2 regions of the Janthinobacterium sp. RA13 genome follow, and region 2 is predicted to be linked to the other one. Evidence: predicted binding sites of a transcription regulator. Region 2 holds the regulator's gene; the other holds the start of a gene.
What was found. Region 2 encodes FNR, which switches genes on or off when oxygen is low (the NO sensors DNR and NnrR bind a similar motif). Its sites were predicted from a motif close to TTGATNNNNATCAA; they were not measured.
Positions count from the first base shown of each region.

Region 1: the regulator FNR is predicted to act here: its motif matches at 2,502-2,515, upstream of FG13_RS27655 (universal stress protein).

Region 1 is NZ_JQNP01000001.1:6,218,887-6,224,020, forward strand. It holds gene FG13_RS27640 (amino acid ABC transporter ATP-binding protein) at 1-324, shown strand, start outside; gene FG13_RS27645 (glycine zipper domain-containing protein) at 430-996, shown strand; gene FG13_RS27650 (hypothetical protein) at 1,171-1,530, shown strand; gene FG13_RS27655 (universal stress protein) at 1,552-2,418, opposite strand; gene phbB (acetoacetyl-CoA reductase) at 2,587-3,333, shown strand; gene FG13_RS27665 (TraR/DksA family transcriptional regulator) at 3,500-3,880, opposite strand; gene FG13_RS27670 (VOC family protein) at 3,989-4,408, opposite strand; gene FG13_RS27675 (hypothetical protein) at 4,489-4,959, opposite strand; gene FG13_RS27680 (hypothetical protein) at 4,944-5,134, opposite strand, start outside.
Region 2 is NZ_JQNP01000001.1:4,247,710-4,252,843, reverse strand. It holds gene FG13_RS18755 (response regulator) at 1-2,070, opposite strand, end outside; gene fnr (fumarate/nitrate reduction transcriptional regulator Fnr) at 2,310-3,068, shown strand; gene FG13_RS18745 (FixH family protein) at 3,072-3,596, opposite strand; gene ccoG (cytochrome c oxidase accessory protein CcoG) at 3,651-5,033, opposite strand; gene ccoP (cytochrome-c oxidase, cbb3-type subunit III) at 5,036-5,134, opposite strand, start outside.

The DNA of each region.
Region 1 (5,134 bases), 2.0 Mb from region 2:
CAGCAGCAGCGCGTGGCGATTGCCCGCGCGCTGGCCATGCAACCGCCGCTGATGCTGTTCGACGAGCCGACCAGCGCGCTGGATCCGGAAATGGTGGGCGAGGTGCTGCAAGTGATGCGCGACCTGGCGCAGGGCGGCATGACGATGGTGTGCGTGACGCATGAAATGGGCTTTGCGCGCGAAGTGGCGGACCGCGTCTGGTTCATGGACCACGGGCAAGTGCTGGAACGGGCCACGCCCGAGGATTTCTTTACGCGGCCGCAACATGCGCGCGCACAACAATTCCTGTCCGATATCCGCAGCCCGTTCAGCGCGGCCGCATGATTGGCGGCTGTGTGCGCAAGCGAACGGTATTTCGCCGGCGGCAGGCGCACGCTAGCCAGGCAAGCGGCGCATGGTGCGCCAGCAGCCGATCAGGAGGGCCGTATCATGTCACGCATCATCGCAGGTCATTTTCAGTTGCAGGAACAGATCGACGCCGCGCGCGCGGCCCTGAACCAGGCGGGCTTTCCCGACAGCCGCATCAGCGCCTTCTTTGTCAACCAGCCGGGCCAGCACGACTTGCACGCGCTCGGCGGTGACCGCGACATGTCGCCGGGAGCGAAAGAGACGCCAGAGGGTGTGGTCGAGGGTGTGGCTGTCGGGGCCGCCGTCGGTGCGGGCATCGGCGCGGCCACGACCCTGGCGACGGGGCCGCTGGGCCCGGTGGTGGGGGCGCTCGTGGGCGCGCACGTGGGCTCGCTCTACAGTTTCAACAAGATGAAGGACGCGGGCGAGCCGGAAGCAAATGGCGAGGGGAACGCCGAAAACCGCCGCCAGCCACGCCATCCCGGCATGCTGATCGCCGTCGCGCTGGGCGGCCCCGACGAGCGCGAACGGGCGCTCGAGGCGTTGCACCGGCTGGGCGCCGAGCATATCGAGGAAGCGGAAGGCACGATCGCCAATGGCGACTGGCATGATTTCGACCCGCTCAGCATTCCCGTGCTGGTGGCGTGAATTCATAAATTCCGAGCTGCATGAAATTTAGGTATGATCCTTGTTAGTATTAGTAATTATTGGTAAATAATGCCGACAGGGATAGTTTCCGCGCGCCCATAGTGACACTGGACCAAGGTGACTGCCCGTAGTACTTGCCTCGCATGCTAACGAGTATGGATAGGAGGGCGCGTCATGACACAGGCATGGTTCATTCTGACACGGGCCGATGGGCGCGACATCTGCGCGCCCTCGCCGGCACAGCTGGCCGATGCGCTGGCCGAGGTCTACCGCGGCGGCGGCGCCACGCCCGATGGCAGCCCGGCCGCCGTCCTGTTGCGTTTCGGCTACGACGACGGCTTGATGTATCAGGTCGAGGTCGCTAGCGGAGGCGAAGTCACTTTCGAGGAATGGTCGGACCGCGATTGTGAAATCGCCCTGGCCACGCCGCGCCACATGTCGGCCCTGCCGCAGGACGACGCGCTGCAGCTATGGCAGTGGCTGGCGCAGCGCCAGGTGGCGAAGATCCGCAGCCAGCCCTGGCAGGGCGGCTAACCCTGCCGTTTTTCCAAAGGTCTAGTGCGCCATCAGCACGGGGATCGTCATGCTTTGCAGAATCGTGCGCGTGACGCCGCCGAGGATGGTTTCGCGCAGGCGCGAATGGCCATACGCTCCCATCACCAGCAAATCGGCCGACAGGTCGGCCGCCTGCGACAGCAGCGCTTCGCCGATGTCGCCGCGCCGCACGCCACCGCCATCGAGCAAATGCAGCCGCGCTTCCACGCCGTGGCGCGCCAGGTACTGCGTCAGTTCGGCGCCCGGTTGTTCGCCGTGCTCGGCGGCATGCACCTGGGCGTCGAAGATGGCCACGTGGACTTGCCCGGCGCGCTGCAGCAGGGGCAGGGCGGCGCTCACGGCGCGGCTTGCTTCCTTGCTGGCGTTCCAGGAAATGAGCACATTGCGCGCGGCTGCCGGCGGCGCCAGCAGGGGCAGCGGCGGCGCATACGGCACGATCAGCACGGGGCGGCCCGAATGCAGCAGCACATAGGCGGGGAAGTCGCGCATCACGGACGGCGATTTATCCTTGGCATTGTATTGGCTGATGACGACCAGGTCCGCATAGCGGGCCAGCAGGCTGATGCCGCCCGCCGCCTCGTCGTCGAGCACGCGCTGCTCGAACGAGGCGACGCCGGCCGCGCGCACCTGTTGCTCGAAACCGTCGAGGGCGCGCGTCGCCCGTTCCCTCAGGAAATTCAAATGCAAGCTCAGGTTCGGGTCGGCATCGAGGTCGGGCTGGTTCTGGTACAGCAGCCGCGACACGCCCGTTAGCGCCACGCCCGTCAGGTGGCCGCCGCAAGCCTGGGCGATGCTGGCGGCCGCGTCGATGCGGGCGGCGCGCCCCGCGCTGTCGTCGATGTGGAGCAATACGGTTTTATATGTCATGGCCTGTCCTCTCGCTGTGCGGTAGCGGTCATTCTGGCACAGTCCGGGGTGCCGGCCGCGCACGACTGCATCAGCCTGAGCACTTGATTTGGCGCAAGGCTGCCAATAAAAACTGCTCCTACACTTGATGCCACGCAGAACAACCATAACAAGCGGGGAGAGACAGTCATGAAGGAACAAAAGGTAGCGCTGGTCACGGGTGGCATGGGCGGCCTGGGCACGGCCTTGTGCCGCCGCCTGCATGGGGCGGGCTTTGCCGTCGTGGCGGCGCATACGCCGGGCAATGCGCGGGTGGCAAACTGGCTCGAAGAGCAGCAGGCGCAGCAGTATTATTTTCATCCGCTGTCCCTTGATGTGACGGATTTCGCCGCCTGCAGCGAGGCCGTGTCCAGCGTGCTGGCGCAGTTCGGCAGGGTCGACGTGCTGGTCAACAACGCCGGCATCACGCGCGACCAGAGCATGCGCAAGATGGAATTGCCGCACTGGGCCGAGGTCATGCGCACCAATCTCGACAGCCTGTTCAACATGAGCAAGCAGGTGCTCGAACCCATGCTGGCCAAGCGCTGGGGCCGCATCATCAATATCTCGTCCGTCAACGGCCAGAAGGGCGCGTTTGGCCAGTGCAACTATGCGGCTGCGAAGGCGGGCGTGCATGGCTTCAGCAAGGCGCTGGCGCTGGAAGTGGCGCGCCATGGCATCACCGTCAACACGGTCTCGCCCGGCTACCTGCGCACGCAGATGGTGACGGCCGTGCCGGCCGATATCCTGGAAACAAAAATCCTGCCGCAAATTCCCTTGGGCCGTCTGGGCGAGCCGGACGAGGTGGCGGCCCTGGTCGCTTACCTGGCGTCCGACGAGGCGGCATTCGTCACGGGCGCGAACATCGCCATCAATGGCGGGCAGCATATGAGTTAAGCAAGCGTGCCGCTTGCATAGAGGCAATGGCAGTAGAGGAGACCCGTCCACCCAGCCGGCGCACAGATGCTGGCGCAGGACGGAAGGCAATGGCAGTCACGCTGGAAAACACGGGGCAGGGCAGCGATGCCTTGCCCTTTGTTGTTGCGCCGCCGTTATGCTCTCCTCACGGCACCGGGCGCCGGACTTTTTCCAGCCGCGTCTGGCAATCGATGCACAGCCGCGCTTCGGGACGCGCGTTCAGGCGCGACAGGCCGATGGCTTCGCCGCAGTTGTCGCACAGGCCATAGCTGCCATCGGTAAACCTGGCCAGCGCATGCTTGATGATGGCCAGCTGGGCCAGGTTGTGCTCGGCCGCTTCGCTGACGAGGGCGTTCAAGGTGCGCACGCTGGCGTTGTCGGCCGGCGAGGCTTCGACTTCATTGAGCAGCGAGGCGCGCGCATCCGCTTCGGCCGCTTCGTTCTCGATCTGTTCCAGCAACGCCAGCTTGCGTTGCTCCAGCACGCCCTGCAGGCGCTGCAGCTGGTCTTGCGGCAATCCATTCATGGCTGTCCCCGATAGGCGTCTGTCCTATATGGTAGTCCAGGATGGGCGACTCTGCTTGCGCTACTACCCGCGCCGCGTTTGACGCGGCGCAGGCGGGCAGGGGCCGTTCTATGCTGGTTCTTTGAGGCAGTTGACCATCCAGGCGACGCCGAACTGGTCTTTCAGCATGCCGAAGCGCTTGGCCCAGAACGTTTCCTCCAAGGGCATCTGAATGTTGCCGTCACGCGCCAGCGCGTCGAAGACCCGTTCCGCCTCTTCCGGCGTATCGACGGTCAGGCAGATCGAGCTGCCGTGCATGCCCTTGGCGCCATCTTCGCTGCAGCCGCCGTCCGAGCCCATCAGCATGGTCGGTCCCAGCTGCACCGAGCCGTGCATGATCTTGTCATACCAGTCTTCCTTGACTTGCTCCTGCATCGGCGTGCCGCGATACGGCATCAGGCACAGGTCGGTGCCATGCAGGTGCTGGCGGTAGTATTCCAGCGCTTGCGCGCAGTTTCCATCGAATTGCAAATACGGTTCGATACGCATGTTGGTCTCCTCTGGTCGTCCCGCAGGCACGATTGCCCGGCGGGGACGTCCCAGTATAGGCGCTCGCCGGCCGATTTCAATCAGTCCGGCGCCATCTCTTGCAGCCGCTCACGCACCTTGCCCAGGGTGCCCAGGATGCGTTCGGGATTGCCTGCAAGCACGGCGCTGCCCAAGTGCAACAAGCTCGTCGCCAGGCTGATCCAGTGCCGCACGTCGTCGTTGCGGGCGATGCGCAGGCGCACCGTGTCGAGCAGGCCGCTGAGCTGGCGCTGCGCCGTGTCCAGGCCGGCCACCGTGTGCCCGGCGGCATCGGCGTACAGCTGATTGGCTTGCTGGCGCAAGGCCACTTCCAGGGCGAAGACGGCTTGCGCCTGGCTGTGGCTGATGCCACTGTCTCCCTGGCTGGCGCGCCTGCGGATGGCGCGCATGACGGCGCCGTGCAGGGTGACGGCCGCCTGCGACAGGCTGTCGGCCAATTGCTCGACGCGCATGGCGCTGCTGAGAGCCGCTTCGCGCCGTTCGCTGCTGCTTGTGCCTACCGATCCGTCCATCTTGCCTCCGTGGTGGTGAGGGCGGCAGCCAGCTGCGCGTGTTCGCGCCCCAGTGCCGCCAGTTGCCGGCGCGCCAGGGTATGGCGCAAGCCAAGCAGGCGGTATTCCTCGGTTTTGTTTTGCTGCATGTTTTTCGCCAGCACGGCCAGCAGGCGCTGCGGCGGCGTGTCCGCAT
Region 2 (5,134 bases):
GTCCATGACGGGCATGTGCCAGTCGGCCAGCACCACGTCGTACGGTTGCTGCTGCGCCAGCCGTTCGCGGTACAGTTCGATGGCGGCAAAGCCGGAGTCCACTTCGTCGGCCAGCCAGCCCCACGCCTCGATCAGCTTGACGATCAGTTCGCGCGTGGTGCGGTTGTCGTCGGCCACCAGCAGGCGCAGCTGTCCCAGAGCCGGCGTGCGCCGCGTTTCCGCCGGTTGCGCCAGCATCTCGAAGGGCACGCTGAACCAGAAGCGGCTGCCCTTGCCTTCGCTGCTGGCGACGGCGATATCGCCGCCCATCATGTGGATCAGCTGCTTGCTGATGGCCAGGCCCAGGCCCGTGCCGCCGAAGCGCCGCGTGATGCTCTGGTCACCCTGCGAAAACGCGGCGAACAGCTGCTGTTGCTGCAGTTCCGTCATGCCGATGCCCGTGTCGCGCACTTCGAAGCGCAGCCAGGCGCGGCCGCTCTCGCTCTTGCTCTCGGCCAGGCTGACGGCCACCACCACTTCGCCGCTCTCGGTAAACTTGATGGCGTTGCCGGCCAGATTGACGAGAATTTGCTGCAGGCGCTGGGCGTCGCCCACGAGGCGCCGCGGCACGTCGGGTTCGACGGCGATGGCCAGTTCCAGCTCCTTTTCGCCCGCATTCATCGTCATCGTCGTGGCCAGGGTATTCATGACTTCGTCGAGGTCGAATTCGACGGGCGACAATTCCATGCGGCGCGCCTCGATCTTCGAATAGTCGAGCACGTCGTTGAGGATGCCCAGCAGCGACTGGCCCGCCACTCTGACCATGGTCAGATACTTGCGCTGTTCCGTGTCGAGTCTGGTATTGCCCAGCAAATACACCATGCCCAGCACGGCATTGAGGGGCGTGCGGATTTCATGGCTCATGTTGGCCACGAAATCGCTCTTCGCGCGGTTGGCCGCCTCGGCCCGGTCGCGTTCCTGCTCCAGCTCCGCCGCGCGCGCTTCGAGTTCCTGCTGCAGGCGGTCGCGTTCGCTCATCAGACCGTTGAACGCTTCCGTCAGTTCGCCGATCTCGTCGCGCTGCTGCACCGGCACGGGGGTAAAACGGCTGCCGCTGTTGCGCAGGGCCAGCAGGGTGTCGCGCAGGCGCACCAGCGGCGACAGCAGGCGCACGGTGACCCAGCCCAGAACAAAGGCGGCCAGCAGCGAGGCGAGGATGCTCCACAGCACCAGCCGGTACAGCACGCCATCGAACGGTTCGAAGGCATCGTCGACGGGCAGCGAGCTGGCCAGCAGCCAGTTCACCGATTTCAGGCGCTTGAAACTGTTGACGGCCGTGATGCCGCGGCTGTTGGTGCTGACCATGCTGCCTTCGCCATCTTCCTTCAGCAGCTGGGTCGTCGTCAGATTGGCGTTCGGCTGGCGCGGCTGCAGCAAGCGGCTGGTATCGGGGTGCAGCACGTAGCGCGGCACGGCGCCGCGCGTGAGGATGAAGTAATAGCCGCTCTTGCCGACCTTTTCCGAGCGCAAACGCCCCAGCAGGTTGTCCTTGTACAGGCGCAGCACGCCGATCACCACGCCGGCCACCTGGCCATCGGCGGTGAGCACGGGCGCCACCATCTGCACGATGGGCATGCCGCTCGATTTACCGAGCATCGGCTCGGTGATCATGGGCTGGCGCGTGCGCAGGACGGTCTGGAAATACTCGCGCTCGGCAACATTGATGCCGGCGCGCCCCGGCACTTCCGGCATGTCGGCCACGACGGCGCCTTGCGCGTCGAGCACCAGCACGTCGTCGAACAGCACCAGCATCGAGCGGCGCGAATAGTATTCGCGCAATTGGGCGGGCCGGGCGATCAGTTCCGGCGGCTGCTGCCGGGCCGTCAGGGTGACGATCTGCAGCAGCATGCCCAGCTTGTCGTCGAGCTCGGCAGCGGTGCGGCTGATCAGGGATGACTGCTGGCTCAGCAGTACTTTAGTGAAATCGTCGCGCATGTGCTGCACCTGGATCATGGTGACCAGCGCGATCATGGCGATCGAGGTCAGGCTGGTGGCCAGCGCGACTTTTGCTTTGATGCCGAGAGGCTTCATGATTTCCTTTTCAGTACCGGGCGGCACAGGCGGCAGATAATGCTGTCAGGAATTTTCCTATCAATACCCCAGCTTGGCAAGCGGCGCCGCGCAAATTGCCCTCCCCGCATGGGCTTTTGACGATGTTGCCATATAATTAAAGTCGGAACGTCGTTTATTCAGCGAAATTGCCGTGAAATTGGCACACGGCAACCCTGTATGCAGTAAACTTGTTGTTGCATTTTCTAAAAGGTACCGACATGACTGAAGCGCTACTCACTCCAACCTTGCCTACAGTGAACGTGGAAGCGTTGCGTGCGCGATGCTCGACCTGCAGCATGCATCAATTGTGCCTGCCGATGGGCCTCGATATGGGCGACATGGACAGGCTGGACCAGATCATCGGCCGCCGCCGCAAAATCGTGCGCGGCGCCTCGCTGTTCCGCATCGGCGACTCGTTCCAGAACCTGTACGCGATCCGCCTGGGGCACTTCAAGACGTACCAGATCAATCCGGGCGGCGAAGAGCAGGTGACGGGTTTCCAGATGGCCGGCGAACTGCTGGGCATGGACGCCATCAGCGCCGACCGCCACCACTGTAATGCGGTGGCGCTGGAAGACAGCGAAGTGTGTGAAATCCCGTTTTCCAGCCTGGAACAATTGCTGGGCAATATGCCGACCCTGCTGCGCCATTTCCACCGCATGATGAGCCAGGAAATCACGCGCGAGCAAAGCGTCATGCTGTTGCTGGGCAATATGCAGGCGACGCAGCGTTTTGCCGCCTTTATCGTCAACCTGGCGTCGCGCTACGAAGCGCGCGGCTATTCGAGCAGCAAATTCCAGCTGCGCATGTCGCGCGAGGAAATCGGCAACTACCTGGGCCTGACCATCGAAAGCGTCAGCCGTTTATTGTCGAAATTCAAGAAGGAAGGCTGGCTGCGCGTCTCGAACCGAGAAATTGAAATCTTGCAGCCGGCAAAACTGAAGGCCATCACGGCCGGTACCGACGTCTGCAAATAAGGCTTACAGTTCCTCGTCGGCGTGCAGCGCGATGCTGCGTTGCAGCGGCCAGGTCCAGATGCCGGACAGGCGCCACTCGCGCTTGTCGTTTTCCACCAGCACTTGCCAGCGGCTGCGCTCGAGCATCGGCAGCGCCACCGAGAAATTGCCGGCCGCATCGGGCCGCACCAGCAGCTTGATGTCCTTTTCCGGCAGCGTCGCATGCGCCAGGTGCAGCTGCAGCGGACCCTGGTAAGCTTTGCCGAAGCTGTGCACGGAACCACTGAGGCGCGCTGACGCCACGTCGTAGGACAAACTGGTAGCCATCGCCAGGTCGCTGGCGATCGTGTCGCGCTTCAAATCCTGGTTGATCGCCTTGCCCTGCTTGTAATAGTCGCCCACCACCAGCGCATCGGGTTGCGTAAACGCGATATAGCCCATGAAGCTGCCGACGACCACGGACAGGCCGGGACCGATCATCAGCAGCCATGGCCAGCGATGCTTGTACCAGGGATCGGCGGGGGCTTGCAGTTTCAGACTGTCGGACATGGTGATTCTCCTGTGTAAACGGCCAGTCCCCATGCGGGGACCGGCCTTCCTGCTTTAACGCGGCACGATGAATACCGCGCTTTCACGCACATGCAGCGAGGGGTTGTCCAGCGATTGCAATTCGATCGCAATCTTGTTCGACCCCTTCTCGCCGACGCCGTGCGGCACGCGCAGGCGGATCGGCCAGCCCAGCGTTTCCGTCGGCTGCAAGGTCACTTCTTCGCGCGTCAGCAAGGTCAGGCCCGGCAAGCCGGAAGCGCTGATCTTGAAATGCTGGCTTTGCTCGGACGTGTTCATGATCTGCAGGCGGTAGACGTTTTCGATCATGCCGTCTTCCACTTCGCGTCCCATCGAACCGCGGTCGCGGATCACATCCATTTTCAGGGGTGTGCGCAGGGCCAGCGAGGTACATACGGCGATGATGATCAGGGCCAGGATGGAAGTGTAGATCAGGACGCGCGGGCGCATGGCGCGCTGGCGTATCTGCTTCGAATTGAAGTTGTTTTCCATCGCATGGTCGGTGCTGTAGCGTATCAGGCCACGCGGCCGCTCGACCTTGTCCATCACGCTGTTGCAGGCATCGACGCAGGCGGCGCAGCCGATGCATTCATACTGCAGGCCGTTGCGGATATCGATACCGGTCGGACACACCTGCACGCACAGGGTGCAATCGATGCAGTCGCCCAGCTTGTCGTTGTTGCCGGCCTTCTTGCTCATGGCGCCGCGTGGTTCGCCGCGCTTGGCATCGTAGGTGATGATCAGGGTGTCCTGGTCGAACATGGCGCTCTGGAAGCGCGCGTAGGGGCACATGTATTTGCACACCTGCTCGCGCAGCCAGCCCGCGTTGCCGTAGGTTGCCAGGCTGTAGAACAAGACCCAGAACCATTCCCAGGGACCGAAGTTCAGGGTGGTCACCGACTGCGCCAGTTCCTTGATCGGCGTGAAGTAGCCGACAAAGGTAAAGCCCGTCCACAGGGCGATGGCGCCCCATGCCAGGTGCTTGGCCGTCTTCTTGAACGCCTTGCGCACGGAGGGGCCCTGCTTGTCGAGGGCCATGCGCGCGCTGCGCGTACCCTCGATGCGGCGTTCGACCCACAGGAAAATTTCCGTGTATACCGTTTGCGGGCAAGAGAACCCGCACCACACCCTCCCGGCAATGGCCGTGACGAGGAACAACAAATACGCACAGATGATCAGCAGGGCCGCCAGATAGATGAAATCCTGGGGCCACAGCACGACGCCGAAAATGTAGAACTTGCGCGTGGTCAAATCGAACAGCAGGGCTTGCCTGCCATTCCAGGTCAACCACGGCAAGCCGTAGAACGCGAGCTGGGTAAGCCATACGCATACCCATCGCCAGGTAGCGTAGCGTCCTTTGGCCTCGCGAGGGTAGATTTGCTCGCGGGCCGCATACATCTTGATGACTTGAGGTTCCATTTTTACTTGGCGGGTGCCTGCGGATTCGACAGACTCCAGACATACGCCGACAGCACGTGTACCTTGGATTCGCCGAGGAAATCGCTGAAGGCAGGCATGGT